DNA from 3 places in the Microbacterium sp. Y832 genome. Region 1 is predicted to be linked to each of the others. Evidence: predicted binding sites of a transcription regulator. Region 1 holds the regulator's gene; each other region holds the start of a gene.
The links. Region 1 encodes HrcA, which represses chaperone genes, less so after heat shock. Its sites were predicted from a motif close to TTNGCACTCGNNNNNNNCGAGTGCNAA; they were not measured.
Positions count from the first base shown of each region.

Region 1 (6,171 bases):
CAGCTGCACCATCGCGACGCCGTCGACGTACACATGGTCAACGGTCGCTCCGTCAGGGGTGTCGTCAGGCACCGAGGCTCTCCTCTGACAGTCCGCCGCCGAGCACATGGGCGTGCACGTGGGAGACCGTCTGACCCGCACCGGGGCCCGTGTTGAAGATGAGTCGGAAGTCCCCGTCGGCGTGCTCGGCTGCGAGGGAGTTCGCGAGGCCGACGAGTTCGGCCAGCAGTGCGGGATCACCCGCGGCCAGCTCGACGACGTTCCGGTACTCCTCGGTCTTGGGGATCACGAGGAGGTGCACGGGCGCCTGCGGGGCGATGTCGCGGATCGCGAAGGCATTCTCGGTCTCGGCGATGATCTCGGAGGGGATCTCCCCGCGGAGGATCCGCGTGAAGATCGACGATTCGCTCATTCGGACAGTCTAATCGGCACCGGTCACCAGCGGCGGAGGGCGACACTCACGGCCGCGAGGGCTGCAGGCCCCGCCGTCGACGTGCGCAGCACCGTGCTTCCCAGACGCACGGCCCGGGCTCCGGCCTCGCGCAGCACGGCGAGCTCCACGGGCGCGATCCCGCCCTCGGGCCCGACGACGAGCAGCACGTCAGCGCCGTCGTGCCAGGGGTCCCCCGGTGCATCCGCGGGGCGGACGATGTCGGTGAGACGGTCCGTCGCGGACGGCTCGAGCACGAGCATGACGGATGCCGCGGCGCGGCCGATCAGCTGCTTCGTGGTCGTGAGCGGTTCGACCTCGGGAACCCACGGGCGATGGGCCTGCTTGGCGGCTTCGCGCACGATGGTGGCCCACCGCGCGCGGCCCTTCTCGGCCTTCTCGCCCCATCGAGACACACTGCGGGCGGCCTGCCAGGGCACGATCGCGTCGACGCCGAGCTCGGTCGCGGCCTGCACGGCGAGTTCGTCGCGGTCCCCCTTCGCGAGCGCCTGCACGAGCACGATGCGTGGGCGTGGCGGGGGCTCGTCGCGACGCGAGTCGACGCGCACGACGACTTCGCGCGGCGCGACCGACACGCACGACCCCGCGAGCCAGGCTCCGCGGCCGTCGCCCACCGTGACCTCTTCGCCGACGCGCACGCGCCGCACGGTCGCGGCATGGTGGGCTTCGGCGCCCGTCAGGGTGATCTCGTCACCCGACTGCGCCGCCGTCGGCTCGTCGAGCAGGAAGTGCAGTGGCATCGGTCACCCGTTCCGGAAGCGGTCCCGCAGCTTCGAGAAGAGCCCCTGGTGGTGTTCGGTGAGCTTGGGGCCGGGCGCCTTCGTGCGCTTGGCGAACTCCTCGATGAGCGCCCGTTCCTTGCCGTCCAGCCGGGTCGGGGTCAGCACGTGGACGCCGACGCGCAGATCGCCGCGCTGGGTGCCGCGCAGCGGCGTGATGCCGCGGCCCTTGATCGTCAGCACGTCGCCGGCCTGCACGCCGGGGCGGATCTCGAGCTCGACCGGCCCGTCAAGAGACTCGATGGTCGTCGTCGTGCCGAGGATCGCATCGGGCATCGACACGTCGAGCGTCGCGAGTAGATCATCGCCGTCACGACTGAACACGGGGTGCGGGGTCACGCTCACCTCGACGTAGAGGTCGCCGTTCGGACCGCCCGCCGGCCCGACCTCGCCCGAGCCCGGCAGCTGCAGGCGCAGGCCGGTCTCGACGCCGGCCGGGATGTCCAACGACACGGTGCGGCGAGAGCGCACGCGCCCCTGGCCCTGGCACGTCGCGCACGGGTAAGGGATCGTCGTGCCGTAGCCCTGGCAGACGTTGCACGGCTGCGTCGTGACGACGTTGCCGAGCAGGCTCCGCACCTGTCGCTGCACATTTCCCGAACCGTGGCAGATGTCGCACGTCACGGGCGACGTGCCCGGCTGGCAGCACGACCCTTCGCACGTGTCGCACAGCACCGCCGTGTCGACCTCGATGTCGCGGTGCACGCCGAAGACGACGTCGTTCAGTTCGAGTGTGACCCGCACGAGGGCATCCTGCCCGCGCTCGCGCCGCGAGCGGGGGCGACCGGAGCGCCCACCCCCGGCGGCGCCGAAGAACGTCTCGAAGATGTCGCCGAAGCCACCGAATCCGCCGGCGCCACCGAACGGCGTATCGCCGCCCCTGTCGTAGCGTGCACGCTGATCGGCGTCGCTCAGCACGTCGTAGGCGTGCGTCACCTCTTTGAAGCGCTCAGACGCCTCTTCGCCCGGATTGACGTCGGGGTGCAGCTCCCGGGCGAGACGGCGGTACGCCTTCTTGATCTCGTCGGTGGTGGCGTCGCGTCCGACGCCGAGGACTTCGTAGTGGTCAGCCACTGTCGCCTTCCCTCCGCGGCTCACCGCGGGGTCGTGTCATGCCGTCACCGCGTCAGCGGGCGGCTTCGTCTTCTTCGAGTAGTCGCGTGAGGTAGCGGGCGACCGCCCGCACCGCGGCGAGGTTGTTGGAGTAGTCCATGCGGGTCGGACCGAGCAGACCCACGCGCGCACGGGATCCGGTCGCGTCGTAGTCACTCGCGAGCACCGAGGCCTCGGTGAGCCCGAATGCTTCGTTTTCACGACCGATGCTCGCCGCGAGCCCATGCTCGTCGGCGACCATCTCGCTCATCAGGGTGAGCAGCGTCACCTGCTCCTCGATGGCCTGCAGCAGCGGGTAGATGCTGCCGCGGAAGTCGGTCTCGCGCCGGGCGAGGTTGGCCGAGCCCGCCATCACGAGCCGGTCCTGACGGAACCCGTCGAGTTCTTCGGCGACGATCTGCGCGATGGCGCTGATCGCGGTATCGCGCGACGACGTGCTCGCCGCGCGCACGGCGTCGTCATCGGTGAGGCGCTGCAGCCCGTCGCGGACGGGGCGGCCGACGACGAGGGCGGCGATCTCGGCACGGATGACGCCGAGCTCGACATCGTCGTACTCGTCTCCCACGTAGACGAGCCGCTGCGAGACGCGGCCCGTGTCGGTGACGAGGACGACGAGCATCCGTCCGCCGCCGATTTGGACCAGCTCGACGTGGGTGAGGGTCGCCCGCGCGAACGACGGGTATTGGACGATCGCGACCTGACCGGTCAGCTGTGTCAGGGCGCGCACCGAGCGGGACAGCACGTCGTCGAGGTCGCTCGAACCGTCGAGGAACGACGAGATGGCCGAGCGCTGTGCCAGGCTGAGCGGGCGGAGCTCTGCGAGGTGGTCCACGAAGACGCGGTAGCCCTTGTCGGTCGGAACGCGACCGGACGACGTGTGCGGAGCCGTGATCAGCTCTTCGTCTTCGAGTTGGGCCATGTCGTTGCGGATCGTCGCAGCCGACACGCCGAAGGCATGCCGTTCGACGATGGACTTGCTGCCGACCGGTTCATGGGTGTCGACATAGTCCTGCACGATCGCCCGCAGAACCTGCAGACCTCGTTCGCTGACCACTGCGACTCCTTCGAAAACGTCCGTGCTGGCACTCACCGCAAGAGAGTGCCAATTCTAGCGGACGCCCGGCCCACTCGACGTCATGACGTGAGGGCGCGCACGACGGCGTCAGCGAGCAGCCGGCCGCGCAGCGTCAGCACGATTCGTCCGGTGATCGCGGCGGCACCCTCGATGAGCCCGTCTGCGATGAGACCCGCCACGCCGGCGCGCGCCGACGGCGGCAGGTCGGCCAGGGGCATCCCCTCGCGGATGCGTGTGCGCAGCAGCACGGTCTCGAGTGCCCGCGCGGCGGCATCCGGCGTCTCGCGGCCGGCGGCGGGGGAAAGGCCCGACGCGAGCCGCTGGGCGTAGGCGGCGGGGTGCTTGACGTTCCAGAAGCGGGTTCCCGCGATGTGGCTGTGCGCGCCGGGGCCGAAGCCCCACCAGTCGGTTCCCGACCAGTAGGCGAGGTTGTGGCGCGAGCGCTGGGCGGCCGAGCGCGACCAGTTCGAGATCTCGTACCAGTCGTATCCCGCCTCGGCGAGCACTCTGTCGGCGAACTCGTACATGTCGGCCTGCAGATCGTCGTCGGGTGCGGGTACTTCGCCGCGACGGATCTGACGCGCGAGCTTCGTGCCGTCTTCAATGATGAGCGCGTACGCCGAGACATGGTCGGGCTGCAGCGTCGTGACCGCCTCGAGCGAGGCCCGCCAGTCATCGAGCGACTCCCCCGGTGCACCGTAGATGAGGTCAAGGCTCACGGCGAGGCCCGCGCGACGGGCGGCGGCCACCGCCGTCGCGACATTGCGCGGCTCGTGCGTGCGATCGAGCGCGGCGAGCACGTGCGGCACCGCGGACTGCATACCGATCGACAGTCGCGTGACGCCGGATGCCGCGAGCTCAGCCGCGACGGCATCTGTCACCGTGTCCGGATTGGCCTCGACGGTGATCTCGGCGTCGTCCGCGATGCCGAACGTGTCGCGGACGCCCGCGAGCATGCGCACCAGGTCGCCGGGCGGCAGCAGGGTAGGGGTCCCGCCGCCGAAGAAGACGGTCGCCGCGGGCCGCAGATCGCCGTGCTCGGCCAGGACGTTCCGCGCCAGCGCCACTTCCTGCAGCAGCGTGTCGGCGAACTCGTCCTGACGCGCCCCGCGCAGTTCGGTCGACGTGTAGGTGTTGAAATCGCAGTAGCCGCACCGCACGACGCAGAAGGGCACGTGCAGGTAAACGCCGAAGGGCGTGCTCTGATCGACGGCGGCGCCGGCCGGAAGGCGGCCGTCGGGCGGAGCGGGATCGCCGAGCGGAAGTGCGGAGCCCATCGTCAGGCGGGCGTCGTGTACAGCGGCGAGATCGCACGCAGGTAGCGCGTGAACAGCTCACGGCGGCGGCGCCGTGTCAGCGCGGGCACCAGACGGTACAGCGGGGAGACGGGGGCATCGAACGCGCGCACCGTGAACCACACTTCGTCGTTCTCGTGCCAGTCGATCATGAACGACTCTTCGCCGCTCACGACCGAACCGCCGACTGTGCCGAGCGCGAAGCCGACGCGGCGGGGCTCTTCGACGACGAAGATGACGCGCAGTTCGGCGTCGCCGTTCAGTCCTCTCACGCGCCCGTGCACCCGCACGCTGGTGCCGCTGGAGACGAACGGCGTGCCGTCGGCGTCGAACCGCTGCTCGGCATCGGTGCGGCTCGGCGCGATGGGGTTGCCCTCGGCGTCGAAGCCGACGCCCGAGTACATCGGCCCGGCGGCCGGGCGCACATCCCGCAGCGCAAGTCCTGCGCCGCGCTGCGCGCCCCACGAGAGCAGGGCTTCGCTCGCGCTGTGAAACCGCGCCTCGCCGCTGCCGATCCGCCAGGATTCCTCTGCCGGAATGCTGCGCTCGGGTGGGTAGCCCATGAGGTCGGGAGCCTGCGTGGCCCCGACGGCGGCGTAGTCGACGGTTCCGTCCCGAAAGGTTCCGCGGCGCATGAAGACCCGCCTACTTCGAAGTCTTCGCGTCGGTGTCGCCCGAGAGTGCGGCGATGAACGCCTCTTGCGGGACTTCGACTCGGCCGACCATCTTCATGCGCTTCTTGCCCTCTTTCTGCTTCTCGAGCAGCTTCCGCTTGCGGCTGATGTCACCGCCGTAGCACTTCGCAAGGACATCCTTGCGGATCGCGCGGATGTTCTCGCGGGCGATGATGCGTGCGCCGATGGCGGCCTGGATCGGCACCTCGAACTGCTGACGCGGAATGAGCTTGCGCAGCCGTTCGGTCATGAGGGTGCCGTACGCGTAGGCCTTGTCGCGGTGCACGATCGAGCTGAACGCGTCGACCTTCTCGCCCTGCAGCAGGATGTCGACCTTGACGAGGTCAGCGGTCTGAGAGCCCGCCGGCTCGTAGTCGAGGCTCGCGTAACCCTGCGTGCGGCTCTTGAGGTGGTCGAAGAAGTCGAACACGATCTCGCCGAGCGGCATGTTGTACCGCAGTTCGACGCGGTCCTCGCTCAGGTAGTCCATGCCCAGCAGGGTGCCGCGGCGGCCCTGGCACAGCTCCATGACGGTTCCGACGTAGTCCTTCGGCAGCAGGATGCCCACCTTGACGACGGGCTCGGTCACCTCGGCCACGCGGCCGTCGGGGTATTCGCTCGGGTTGGTCACGGTCACCGTTTCGCCCGTGTCGGTCGTGACCTCGTAGGTAACCGACGGGGCGGTGGTGATGAGGTCGAGGCCGAACTCGCGCGACAGTCGTTCGGTGATGATCTCGAGGTGCAGCAGACCCAGGAACCCGCAGCGGAAGCCGAAGCCCAGCGC
Region 1 is NZ_JBYHFM010000003.1:400,846-407,016, forward strand. It holds gene AC25YV_RS07585 (PhoH family protein) at 1-12, opposite strand, end outside; gene AC25YV_RS07590 (HIT domain-containing protein) at 65-412, opposite strand; gene AC25YV_RS07595 (16S rRNA (uracil(1498)-N(3))-methyltransferase) at 436-1,191, opposite strand; gene dnaJ (molecular chaperone DnaJ) at 1,195-2,304, opposite strand; gene hrcA (heat-inducible transcriptional repressor HrcA) at 2,357-3,397, opposite strand; gene hemW (radical SAM family heme chaperone HemW) at 3,478-4,695, opposite strand; gene AC25YV_RS07615 (DUF1990 domain-containing protein) at 4,698-5,348, opposite strand; gene lepA (translation elongation factor 4) at 5,359-6,171, opposite strand, start outside.

Region 2 (6,171 bases), on a different contig from region 1:
GCGAACGCTCCGCAGCTATCCAAGTGGGTCGGCGAGGGTGCGGCCACCCTGACCTATTACCCGGTCGCGATGCTCACGGCCAAGTCGAACGGCACGAAGTACTCGTTGCGCGCCGCGAGCGCCGCGGCCTGTGTGGCCACGCACTCTCCCGACGCGTTCTTCGCCTACAACCACGCGCTGCTCTCGCAGCAGCCCGAACTCGATTCCGACGGGTTCTCCGACGTCGTCCTGGCGGACATCGCCCAGGCGAGCGGTGTCGATTCACCCAAGGTCGTGCGCAACTGCATCGAGGAGCAGTCCTTCGTCTCGTGGGCGAAAGAGGCCACCGAGCGCGCGCTGAGCGGACTGCCCGACACCGATGGCGTGTCCCTCACGGGAACCCCCATGGTGCTCGTCAACGGCGCTCCCTATGTCGGGGCGCTCGATGACCCCAAGGAGTTCGCACAGTTCGTGCTGACGATGGCAAGCCACGCCTACTACGAGGCGACCCCCACGCCGACCCCCACCGCGACGCCGTCCGAGTAGCCCTCGGCAGCCCGATAGAATGGGTGACTTCGCCGGCTTGGCGCAATTGGTAGCGCACCTAACTTGTAATTAGGGGGTTGCGGGTTCAAGTCCCGCAGCCGGCTCGTGACGGCTGACTCCCGTGGCGACGAAGGACGCTTGCCCGTCTGGATCGCCCTTCTGGGTGCTGCGATCATCGGCGCCCTGACCGCCGTGCAAGCACGCATCAACGGCGTGCTCGGCGTGCGCCTGGACGACGGCTTCGTCGCCGCCGCCGTGTCGTTCGGCTCCGGCCTGCTTCTGCTCATCGTGCTGTCGGCCGCGCTGCCCGTGGGGCGCCGCGGATTCCGCGCCCTCGCGGCGGGAGTGCGCGAGCGCAGGATCCCGTGGTGGATGCTGGCGGGCGGTGCAGCCGGAGCGCTCACGGTCGCGACGCAGGGCGTCGCGGTCGCCGTCATCGGCGTGGCGCTGTTCACAGTCGGCGTCGTCGCGGGGCAGGCCGTCAACGGGCTCGTGCTCGACCGGCTCGGCTACGGGCCGGCCGGCGTCGTCGCCGTGACCGTTCCGCGGCTTCTCGGGGGAGTGCTCGCGCTCACCGCGGTCGGCGTCTCGCTCGTGGGCGACGCCGTGCGCGGCATCCCGCTGTGGATGCTCGTCATGCCCTTCCTCGCGGGCGTCGGGATCGCGTGGCAGCAGGCGACGAACGGCCGACTGCGGCAGCGCGTGGGCACACCCCTCACCGCGACGCTCGTGAACTTCATCGGCGGAACGCTCATCCTCGTCGTCGCCGCCGCCGTGAGCGGTATCGTCTCGGGACCGCCGCGGGCCTTCCCGACCGAACCGTGGCTCTACCTCGGCGGTGCGCTCGGGGTCACGTACATCTTCCTGTCGGCGGCGCTCGTCGCCCAGACGGGCGTGCTGCTCCTCGGCCTCGGCACCGTCGTCGGACAGCTCGTGACCTCGGTCGCGCTGGACGCGCTGTGGCCGGCGGCCGAGGGCCCCGGCCCCCTGCAGGTGAGCATCATGGTGGGAATCGCCCTGGCGTCGGTCGTCGTCGCGGTCGCACCGTGGCGACGACGGCGTCCGCGGCACGAAGAGGGCTAGGACTTCTTCTTGCCCGCCGGCATCGGCGAGACGAAGGCTCGCGCGTCGATCTCGCGGCGGGGGCCCGCCTTCGCCGAGGGCTTGCCGCCGACGTACAGCCAGCCGAGCAGCTCTTCGCGCTTGCCGAGACCGTGCGCTTTCGCGACGGCCTTCGACCGGGTCAGCGGGCCGGTCCGCCATATGACACCCCAGCCCGCGTCGTCCAGAAGCAGGCTGAGCATGTGCGCGACGCCGGAGGCGACGGCCTCCTGCTCCCAGCGGGGCACCTTGTCGCTCTTGCGATAGCTCGCCACGACCGCGATGAGCAGCGGCGCCCGCAGCGGCTTCTGCGACGGCTCGGAGTCACCGGCAGCCTTCGCCAGGGCGGCACCCAGGCGCTCGCGGTCGGCTCCGCGCAGTTCGATCAGTCGCCACGGGCGCAGCGAGGAATGGTCGGCGACGCGCGCCGCCGCAGACACGAGCGTCAGCAGCTCTTCGTGCGTCGGAGCCTCATCGGTGACCTTCGACCACGAGCGCCGCGCGCGGACGGCATCGAGGGTCGGGCTCACGCTCCCGGAGACACCGCTCGGCGATGTGTCGTCGGCGGGGGGAGAAGCTGGGGCGGCCGTCACGCCTCACCCTCGGGTGCGAACGAGAGCGACAGCGAGTTCATGCAGTAGCGATCGCCCGTGGGCGTGCCGAAGCCGTCGGGGAACACATGGCCCAGGTGCGAGCCGCACGCGGCACATCGCACTTCGGTGCGCACCATGCCGTGGCTGGTGTCTTCGATCAGCTCGACCGCCTCGGGGCGGACCGATTCGTAGAAGCTCGGCCACCCGCAGTGCGAATCGAACTTCGTGCCGCTGCGGAACAGCTCGGCCCCGCACGCGGCGCACGCGTACAGTCCCGCGCGGCTCTCGTCGAGCAGTTCGCCCGTCCACGCCCGCTCGGTGCCCGCCTGGCGCAGCACCGCGTACTGCTCGGGCGTCAGCTCTTCGCGCCACTGCTCGTCGGTCTTGTTGATCTCGTACGTCATGTGGGTTCTCCTCGATGCTCTTGAACATTCAACCCCAGAGGGCACGCGCCTGTTCCGACATGACGGGCCGAGTCGCCGCGAGAATGAGGTCATGCATCCGGATGCCGCCGCCACCGTCGACCGTTACGCGCGGTTCGCCGCGGCCGAGGCTCGGGGTCGGTCGGCCCTGTACGAGGACTGGGCCGCCGGAGTGGCGCGCGACCCGGGCACGGCGGCGATCCTCGCGCGGATCCCCGCGACCCGTCGTCAGCCGCCGCTCGTGTTCGCCGTCACACGGATGCTCGGCGCACCCGAGCGGTCGTTCCCGGAGTGGGCGGCGTGGGTCGCCGACCATGCCGACGAGGTCGTGGCCGAGGCATCCGGTCGCAGCCTGCAGACCAACGAGCCGCTGCGCTGTGCCGCGCTGCTGCCCGCGCTCAGCATGATCGACGGCCCGATCGCGCTCGTCGAGGTGGGCGCGAGCGCGGGGCTGTGCCTCTACCCAGACCACTACTCGTACCGGTACGACGGGGGTCCGGATCTCGACCCGGCGACGGGGAAGTCGCCCGTCGTGCTCGCCTCGGCGGTGAGCGGTGAACCGCCGCTGCGGCTGCCTGAGATCGTGTGGCGTGCCGGCATCGACCTCGAGCCGAGGGATGCCGCAGACCCGGCCGACCGCCGGTTCCTCGCCGCCCTGGTCTGGCCGGGTGAGCACGGCCGGGCCGAGCGGATCACGGCGGCGCTGGACATCGTCGCGGCCGATCCGCCGCTGCTCGTGCGCGGCGATGCGACCGAGCCCGGTGTGCTCGAGGCGCTCGTGGCGCAGGCGCCGGCGGGAGCCCGCGTCGTCGTCACGACGCCCGGGGTGCTGCCGCACATTCCCCGTCGGGGCCGCGAGCGGCTCATCGAGACGATCCGCGGGCTTGACGCCTCGTGGGTCACGATCGACCCACCGGGTCTGCATGAGGCGTGGCATCCGCCGATCGATCCCGCGACGTGGAACGGGTTCGTGCTCGGCCTCGACGGGGTGGCACTGGCGGCAGTCGACCCACTCGGGCAGAGCGTGGAGTGGCGCGCGGGCGTGACGGGGTTCGCGCGTTAGCGTGAGGGCGTGCCCCTCAGTGACCGCGATCGCGCCATCCTCGCTTTCGAGGCGGAGTGGCGTCGGCACGCGGGCGCCAAAGAAGAGGCGATCCGTGCCGATCTCGGTCTCTCGCCCGCACGGTACTACCAGCTGCTCGGCCGCCTGCTCGGCACGGCCGAGGCGCAGGCCCACGATCCGATGCTCGTGAAGCGGCTGAGGCGTCTGCGCGACGCGCGTGAGCAGGCGAGGCTTCAGCGCGCGGACGGGTAGTCTCGGGGAGTGCCGAAATCGACCTTCCCGCGGGATCGCTTCGATGAGATCCCGGCAGAAGTGGGCCGAGTAGGCGCCCATCGCGCCGAGAACCCCCGCATGCGCGGCTGGGTCGTGCTGCTGTGGGCGACGCTCGCGACGATCGTGCTCATCACCGTCGGAATCTTCGGCACGCTTCTGGCATCCGGCCGCGTCGAACTCTTTCCCGCACCGGCGCCGACACCCGAGCCGACCGTGCAGGTCGAACCCGTCATCGACACGACGTACACCGTCAACGTGCTCAACGCGACGCCCGAAGAGGGCCTCGCGACCCAGCTGAAAGACGTCGTGGTCGCCGCGGGCTGGCCCGCCGACAACGTCCTGGCCAGCGGCGCCGGCAGTGACGACTTCGCCGTGACGACCGTCTTCTATCTCGACGCCGCCGACGAAGCAGCCGCGCTGGGCCTGGCAGACGTCATCGGCGGGGCCGAGATCGAGCAGAGCGAGGCGTATCAGCTCGGCGACCCTGACACCCGCCAGCTCACGATCGTCGTCGGTCTCGACCGCACGTCGACCCCTCCTGAGCCCGCGCCGACCGACTGACGGGCATGCGGCTTGCACTCGCATAGGTCGAGTGCCAGAATGAGCGTTAGCACTCCGTACGTTTGAGTGCTAATTCCGCAAGCCCACGTCCGGGAGGGACGAGACACACATGGCAAAGATCATCGCTTTCGACGAAGAGGCCCGTCGTGGCCTCGAGCGCGGCCTCAACACGCTGGCTGACGCCGTCAAGGTGACGCTCGGCCCGCGCGGTCGCAACGTCGTACTCGAGAAGAAGTGGGGCGCTCCCACGATCACGAACGACGGCGTCTCGATCGCCAAGGAGATCGAGCTCGACGACCCGTACGAGAAGATCGGCGCAGAGCTGGTCAAGGAGGTCGCGAAGAAGACCGACGACGTCGCCGGTGACGGCACGACGACGGCTACCGTCCTCGCTCAGGCACTCGTGCGTGAGGGCCTGCGCAACGTCGCAGCCGGCGCCGACCCCATCAGCCTCAAGAAGGGCATCGAGAAGGCCGTCGCGGCCATCTCCGACGAACTGCTCGCTTCGGCCAAGGAGGTCGAGACGAAGGAGGAGATCGCTGCCACCGCATCGATCTCGGCTGCTGACGAAGAAATCGGCGCACTGATCGCCGAGGCCATCGACAAGGTCGGCAAGGAAGGCGTCGTCACGGTCGAGGAGTCGCAGACCTTCGGCACCGAGCTCGAGCTCACCGAGGGCATGCGCTTCGACAAGGGCTACATCAACCCCTACTTCGTCACGGACCCCGACCGCCAGGAGGCGGTCTTCGAGGACCCGTACATCCTCATCGCGAACCAGAAGATCTCGAACATCAAGGATCTTCTCCCCATCGTCGACAAGGTGATCCAGGACGGCAAGGAGCTCGTCATCATCGCCGAGGACGTCGAGGGTGAAGCTCTCGCGACGCTCGTTCTCAACAAGATCCGCGGCATCTTCAAGTCGGTCGCCGTCAAGGCTCCCGGCTTCGGTGACCGCCGCAAGGCCCAGCTGCAGGACATCGCGATCCTCACGGGTGGACAGGTCATCACGGAAGAGGTCGGCCTCAAGCTCGAGAACGCGACGCTGGACCTGCTCGGCCGTGCCCGCAAGGTCATCGTCACGAAGGACGAGACGACGATCATCGAGGGTGTCGGCGATGCCGAGCAGATCGAAGGTCGCGTGACCCAGATCCGTCGCGAGATCGAGAACACCGACAGCGACTACGACCGCGAGAAGCTCCAGGAGCGTCTCGCCAAGCTCGCCGGCGGCGTTGCCGTCATCAAGGCGGGTGCAGCGACCGAGGTCGAGCTGAAGGAGCGCAAGCACCGCATCGAAGACGCCGTTCGCAACGCGAAGGCCGCCGTCGAAGAGGGCATCGTCGCCGGTGGTGGCGTCGCGCTCATCCAGGCCGGCAGGAAGGTCCTCGCGGGCCTGCAGCTCTCGGGTGACGAGGCGACCGGTGCGAACATCGTTCGCGTCGCGATCGAGGCGCCGCTCAAGCAGATCGCGCTGAACGCCGGTCTCGAGCCCGGTGTCGTCGCGAACAAGGTGTCCGAGCTTCCCCCGGGTCACGGCCTCAACGCCGCGACCGGCGAGTACGGCGACATGTTCGCACAGGGCATCATCGACCCGGCCAAGGTCACGCGCTCGGCGCTGCAGAACGCTGCGTCGATC
Region 2 is NZ_JBYHFM010000002.1:37,709-43,879, reverse strand. It holds gene AC25YV_RS02930 (DsbA family protein) at 1-525, shown strand, start outside; tRNA gene AC25YV_RS02925 (tRNA-Thr) at 557-629, shown strand; gene AC25YV_RS02920 (DMT family transporter) at 664-1,608, shown strand; gene AC25YV_RS02915 (nitroreductase family protein) at 1,605-2,156, opposite strand; gene msrB (peptide-methionine (R)-S-oxide reductase MsrB) at 2,216-2,623, opposite strand; gene AC25YV_RS02905 (DUF2332 domain-containing protein) at 2,715-3,704, shown strand; gene AC25YV_RS02900 (DUF3263 domain-containing protein) at 3,714-3,956, shown strand; gene AC25YV_RS02895 (LytR C-terminal domain-containing protein) at 3,966-4,538, shown strand; gene groL (chaperonin GroEL) at 4,648-6,171, shown strand, end outside.
Region 2: groL (chaperonin GroEL) is a predicted target of HrcA. The motif match lies at 4,585-4,611, and genes of this name have one in related genera.

Region 3 (6,171 bases), on a different contig from region 1:
CAACACGATCGCGAGTTCGATGGACGAGCACGCCCGCTTCGGCGGCGTGGTGCCCGAAGTGGCCGCTCGGGCGCACCTCGAAGCCCTGCAGCCCTCGATCGAGGCGGCCCTTGCCGACGCACACGTCTCTCTGGACGAGATCGACGCCGTCGCCGTCACGAGCGGGCCCGGGCTCGCGGGCGCGCTCATGGTCGGCGTCGGGGCAGCGAAGGCTCTCGCCGTCTCGCTCGGCACGCCTCTCTACGCCGTCAATCACCTCGTCGGGCACATCGCCGCCGACATTCTGACGGGTGACGAGGTCGAGTACCCGACCGTCGCCCTGCTCGTCAGCGGCGGACACACCTCGCTTCTGCTGGTGCGCGATCTCACGAGCGACGTCGAGCTCCTCGGCGAGACCATGGACGACGCCGCGGGCGAGGCCTTCGACAAGATCGCCCGCATTCTCGGGCTGCCCTACCCCGGTGGGCCCGAGATCGACCGTGCCGCCGCCGAGGGCGACCCCACCGCGATCCGGTTCCCGCGCGGGCTGTCGCGCGCCTCGGACATGGCGCGCCACCGCTACGACTTCTCGTTCTCGGGGCTGAAGACCGCGGTCGCACGCTGGATCGAACAGCGCGAGGCGGCGGGGGAGCCCATTCCGGTCGCCGATGTCGCGGCATCCTTCCGCGAAGCGGTCGTCGACGTGCTGGTCACCAAGGCTCTCGCGGCATGCGCCGATCACGGCGTGCCGCGGCTTCTGCTGGGCGGGGGAGTCATCGCCAATCGCCGACTGCGCGACGTCGCGATCGAGAGGGCGGATGCCGCGGGTGTGCAGGTGCGCATTCCACCGCTGTCGCTGTGCACTGATAATGGCGCCATGATCGCCGCCCTCGCTTCCGAGCTCATCATGTCGGGTCGCCCGCCGTCGACGCTCTCCTTCGGTGCGGATTCGACCCTGCCCGTCACCGAGATCCAGGTTGCCGAGGAGGACGCGTGACCGACGCCGATGCCCGCCGGCCCGTTCCGGTCACGCCCGCCGTGGGGCCGGCGTCACCCGACGTCGACCTCGCCGTCGACGCCGTGCCCCTGCCCGGTGCTCACCGCGGCGGGTTCTCGCGGCTGCCGACCGCTCCCGTCGACGTGACGACCGAGCTGCATCCGGCCGAGCCGGGCAGCGAGGACTACGCCGCAGCGACGGTGGAATGGCTCATGCCGCCGCCCGCATCGCGCGGGCTTGCGGGCTGGGCGCTCGGGTTCGCGATCGTGGGACTCATCGGCTCACTCCTGGTGGGCTGGGCTTTCCCCGTCGGGCTCGTCGGCGTCATCCTCGGCATCGTCGCGCTGCGCAACCCCGTCGAGAGTCGTGCCACGGCGGTCTGGGCGATCGTCCTGGGCTCGGTCTCGATCGTGTACAGCGCCGGGTGGCTGCTGTGGGCGGCCGGACAGCTGAACCTCTTCGCCTGACCGCGCCTGCGTGACCTCCGTCACGGGCCGCGCCGGGGTGTCGGGCACAGACCCGGCTGCTGCGCAGTGCTCAGAGCCGGTCGGCGAGGAGGGCGACGCGGCGGGTGCCGATGCGTGTGAGGAACAGCGTTGCGGCGGCGTCACCGCGCAGCTTGAGCGACCGACGCAGCACGGCCGGGTCGACGTCGACGCCGCGCTTCTTGATCTCGAGCCGGCCGATGCCGCGTTCACGCAGCGCCGCGCCGAGCTTGCGCACATCGGCGGGCAGCTCTTCGCGCACCCGGAACGTCGAGACGAAGGGCGAGGTGAGTGGTGAATCCGAGGTGAGATACGCGATGTGCTCGTCGAGCATGCCGGCATCCAGCGAACGGGCGACGTCGCCGATCAGGCGCGCGCGGATGACCGCTCCGTCGGGCTCGTGCAGGTACTCCCCGAGCGGCCGCGCCGGCTCATCGGCGGCATCGGCCCCGGCCGTCAGCTCATGCGCCGCGTCGCCGCGCATCACGAGCGCGGAGCGACGGATGCCGGGGCGCGCGAGCGCCCCCGACCACAGCACCAGCTCGATCGTCGATCCGTCGGCGCTGACCCACTGAGCCTCGACACCGGCAGGGATCATGTCGCGGTCGAGCCCCGGTCCGAGCTTGACCCCGGCGGGCATTCGCTCGGCCAGCGCGAAGACCCACTCGAGAGACGGCGACCAGTCCTCGGGCCGAGTGCGGGTCGTCTCGGTGCGGCCGGCTGTCCGGCGCGCGGGGTCGAGCCACACGGCATCCGTCGTGGCGAGATCGAACGTCTCGGCGGTGCCGTGTGCGACCGTCACGTCGTCGCCGAACGGTGCGAGGTTGTATGCGGCGATCGCGGCGGTGATCTCATCCGCGTCGACCGCCGACACCCGCAGCCCCAGGCCCGCGAATCCGAGCGCGTCCCCGCCGATGCCGCAGCCGAGATCGGCGACCCGCGTCAGACCCGCCTCGCGGAACCGAGCGGCATGGCGCACCGCGACGGGCAGTCGCGTCGCCTGCTCGAGGCCCGCCCGCGTGAACAGCATCCGCTCAGCGAGATCACCGAACTTGGCGCGCGCTCGCTCGCGCAGGCGCGCCTGCGAGACGACGGCCGAGACGAGGTCGGGGGCGTGCCCGGCACGGCGCAGGCGCGTGACGGTGCGGGCGACGTCATCGGTCGAGTGCGCGGCGGGCAGCTCGTCGAGCAGCCGCATCCCCTCGGGGGTGAGCAGCGCGGTGAGCTCAGCCGTGTTCACCCCGCCAGCCTAGGCTGAGACATCGAGCTGGCACTCACGTTGCGCGAGTGCTAGCGCTTTGCCTAGACTTGCGTTAGCACTCTCGCTGTGCGGGTGCTAACGAGTCTTCAGTCTCAAGGAAAGAAGAGGTAGACCGTGTCGGTTTCCATCAAGCCGCTCGAGGACCGCATCGTCATCAAGCAGGTCGAGGCCGAGCAGACCACGTCCAGCGGTCTGGTCATCCCTGACACCGCCAAGGAGAAGCCCCAGGAGGGCGAGGTCGTGGCGGTCGGCCCCGGCCGTATCGACGACAACGGCAACCGTATTCCGCTCGACGTCGCTGTCGGCGACCGTGTGATCTACAGCAAGTACGGCGGCACCGAGGTCAAGTTCGGCGGGGACGACCTGCTCGTTCTGTCGGCGCGCGACGTCCTCGCGGTCGTCGTCCGCTGAGAACCCCGCCTCACTGAGGCGATACGAAGGACTCGGATGCTCCGGCATCCGAGTCCTTCGTCGTTTTCCGGACGGTGCCGAGCCGGGGCTGTGGGCCGCGCTCACACACCGGCCGTCGCGGTGTTCCGCCGGCCCTAGGGTGGACTGGTGACCCGAGACCTGCCCGCCGCCGAGCCCGCTGACGTGACGGGCGGTGACCTCGGTGAAGCCGCCGTCATCACGGGCGGCGTACCGATCCCGGTCCGACGCAGTGCGGCCGAGCGTGAACGCCTTCTCGGTGGGATCTACGGCTTCGCGGCGTACCTGTGGTGGGGCTTTCTGCCGCTGTACTTCGTCTTGCTCGTTCCGACCGGTCCCTGGGAGATCGTCGCCTGGCGCATCGTGCTGTCGCTGATCTTCTGCGTGCTGCTGCTGTCGGTGACGCGCACATGGGGGCGGTTGGCGCGACTGTTCCGCCAGCCCAAGGTGCTCGGGCTCACCGCCCTCGCAGCCGTGTTCATCTACGTCAACTGGCAGGTCTTCATCATCGGGGCGCTGTCGGGCCACGTGATCGAGACGAGCCTCGGCTACTTCATCAACCCGATCGCCACCGTCCTGCTCGGGGTGCTCGTGCTGCACGAGAGGCTGCGCATCACGCAGTGGGTCGCGATCGGAATCGCCGGGGCGGCAGTCGTCGTCATCATCGTGGGATACGGTTCCGTGCCGTGGATCGCGCTGACGCTCGCGGCATCGTTCAGCCTCTACGGCCTGGTGAAGAAGAAGGTCGGTCCGGCGGTCGACGCCGTCAGCGGACTGACGCTCGAGACCTTGTGGCTCATGCCGATCGCGACGGTCATCTTGATCGTGGTCGCGACGACGACCGGTCTCACCTACGGCGCGAACGGCGCCGGACACACCGTGCTTCTGAGTCTTGCGGGGATCGTCACGGCCGTGCCGCTGCTGCTCTTCGCCGCAGGAACGCGCCGCACGTCTCTCACGGTGATCGGACTGCTGCAGTTCATCACCCCCTTCCTGCAGTTCATCTCGGGGGCGTGGATCCTCGGTGAGCCGATGCCTCTCGAACGATGGATCGGTTTCGCGCTCGTGTGGGTGGCGCTCGCCGTGCTCATGGCGGATTCGGTCCTGCACGTGCGCCGATCGCGGCGCCAGCGCGTGCGCTGACCGGGGCAGCACCCCGCGACGCGAGGCGGAATCCGCGGAATACCGGGGCCTGCGGCAGCCGATCGCGCTTCCGTTATAGATCGTTAACGAATGGCAACACTGCGGCGCCCATTGCGCCGTTAGGTTATGACCATTGGGACGGCACCCGAGCCGAGCCCCGTCACCCACAACAAGGAGAAACATGAGCGTCTTCACCCGCTCGCGCAAGTCCGCCATTCTCGGCGGCATCGCGCTCGCCGGTGCCAGTGCACTCGTTCTCGCCGGCTGCGCCGGCGGAGGAACGGGTGGCGACAGCACCGAATCACCCAACACGTCGGAAGAGCGTGACCTCACGCTCAGCATCGGAACCGTGCTGCCCCAGACCGGTGCGCTCGCGTTCCTCGGCCCGCCGGAAGAGGCCGGCGTCGGCCTCGCCGTCGCAGAGATCAACGAAGCAGCCAAGGGCATCACTGTCGATGTCGAGTACGGCGACTCGGGCGACCCCGACAACAAGGCCTACGAGACCACCGTCCCGCGCCTCCTCGGCAACGGCGTTCAGGCGATCATCGGTGCTGCGGCATCGGGCGTCACCAAGCTCTTCCTCGACCAGGCAGTCGGTGCCGGCGTCATCACGTTCTCGCCCGCCAACACGTCGCCCGACTTCACGACGTGGGACGACAACGGCCTCTACTTCCGCACCGCTCCCAGCGACCTGCTGCAGGGCGAGGTGCTGGGCAACCTGATCGCCGAAGACGGCGCATCGACGCTCGGCATCATCTACCTCAACGACGCGTACGGCACGGGCCTCGAGGCCGCGCTGACCGAGACGTTCGAGGCCACGGGTGGCCAGGTTGTGGCATCCGAGTCCTACAACGCCGGTGACACGAACTTCTCGGCTCAGGTGTCGTCGATCCTCGCGCAGAACCCGGAGGCCATCGCGGTCATCGGCTTCGAAGAGACCGCGACGATCGCTCCGTCGTTCGTCAACAGCGGCTTCGACGGCTCGAAGTTCTACTTCGTCGACGGCAACACCTCGCAGTGGGGTGCTGACATGCCCGTGGACATCACCGGCTCGAAGGGCACGCAGCCCGGCCCGGTGCTCTCGGACGACTTCCAGGACCGCCTCATGGCGCAGTGGCAGGAGCAGGCCGGCGAGGAACTCGTCGACTTCAACTACGCCGGTGAGTCCTACGACGCCGTCGTGCTCCTGGCGCTCGCTGCTCTGGCCGCGAACTCGACGGACGCCGCTGAGATCGCTGCGAAGCTGCAGGAGGTCTCGGGTGGTTCGGGTGACGGCGAGAAGTGCGACACCTTCGCCGCATGCGCCGACATCATCCTCGCGGGTGGCGTCGCCGACTACGACGGCTACTCCGGTGGCGTCGCGTTCGACGAGGCCGGCGACCCGACCGAGGCATCGATCGGTGTCTTCGAATACCAGGAGGGCAACGAGCACGTTCGCATCAACTAATTGATGCGCTGAGCTCTTCAGCCACTCAGGGCCCCGGTTCCTCACGGAACCGGGGCCCTTCTCGTTGTGTGCCGGCTGCGAGGGGCGCTGCGGCCCCGCAGGATCCGCAGGTCTGGGCCAGCGGATCCCGCGCATGCTCAGGGATACGCGCCCGCAGGAGGGTGTCTGCAGCCCGGGGGAGTATGCCGAGGGTGCACGAGCGGTGTCGCATCGAGCTCAGAGGCACGCGCCCAGGAGAAGACGCACGCGCCCAGGAGAGTGCTCCGGGTTCGGCAGGGGGCACGGGGGCGGGGAAGCGCTGGGGCCAGGGAGAGGGACGCAGGCGCGCAGGGAAGAAGCCCGTGCTCGGGGGAGATGCCCGTACACGAGAAGCCCGTACACAAGAGAAGAGGGGTGGATGCCGCGGCATCCACCCCTCTTCTCTTTACGG
Region 3 is NZ_JBYHFM010000002.1:405,954-412,124, reverse strand. It holds gene tsaD (tRNA (adenosine(37)-N6)-threonylcarbamoyltransferase complex transferase subunit TsaD) at 1-976, shown strand, start outside; gene AC25YV_RS04780 (hypothetical protein) at 973-1,443, shown strand; gene AC25YV_RS04775 (class I SAM-dependent methyltransferase) at 1,514-2,701, opposite strand; gene groES (co-chaperone GroES) at 2,837-3,133, shown strand; gene rarD (EamA family transporter RarD) at 3,350-4,294, shown strand; gene AC25YV_RS04760 (ABC transporter substrate-binding protein) at 4,476-5,741, shown strand.
Region 3: groES (co-chaperone GroES) is a predicted target of HrcA. The motif match lies at 2,729-2,755, and genes of this name have one in related genera.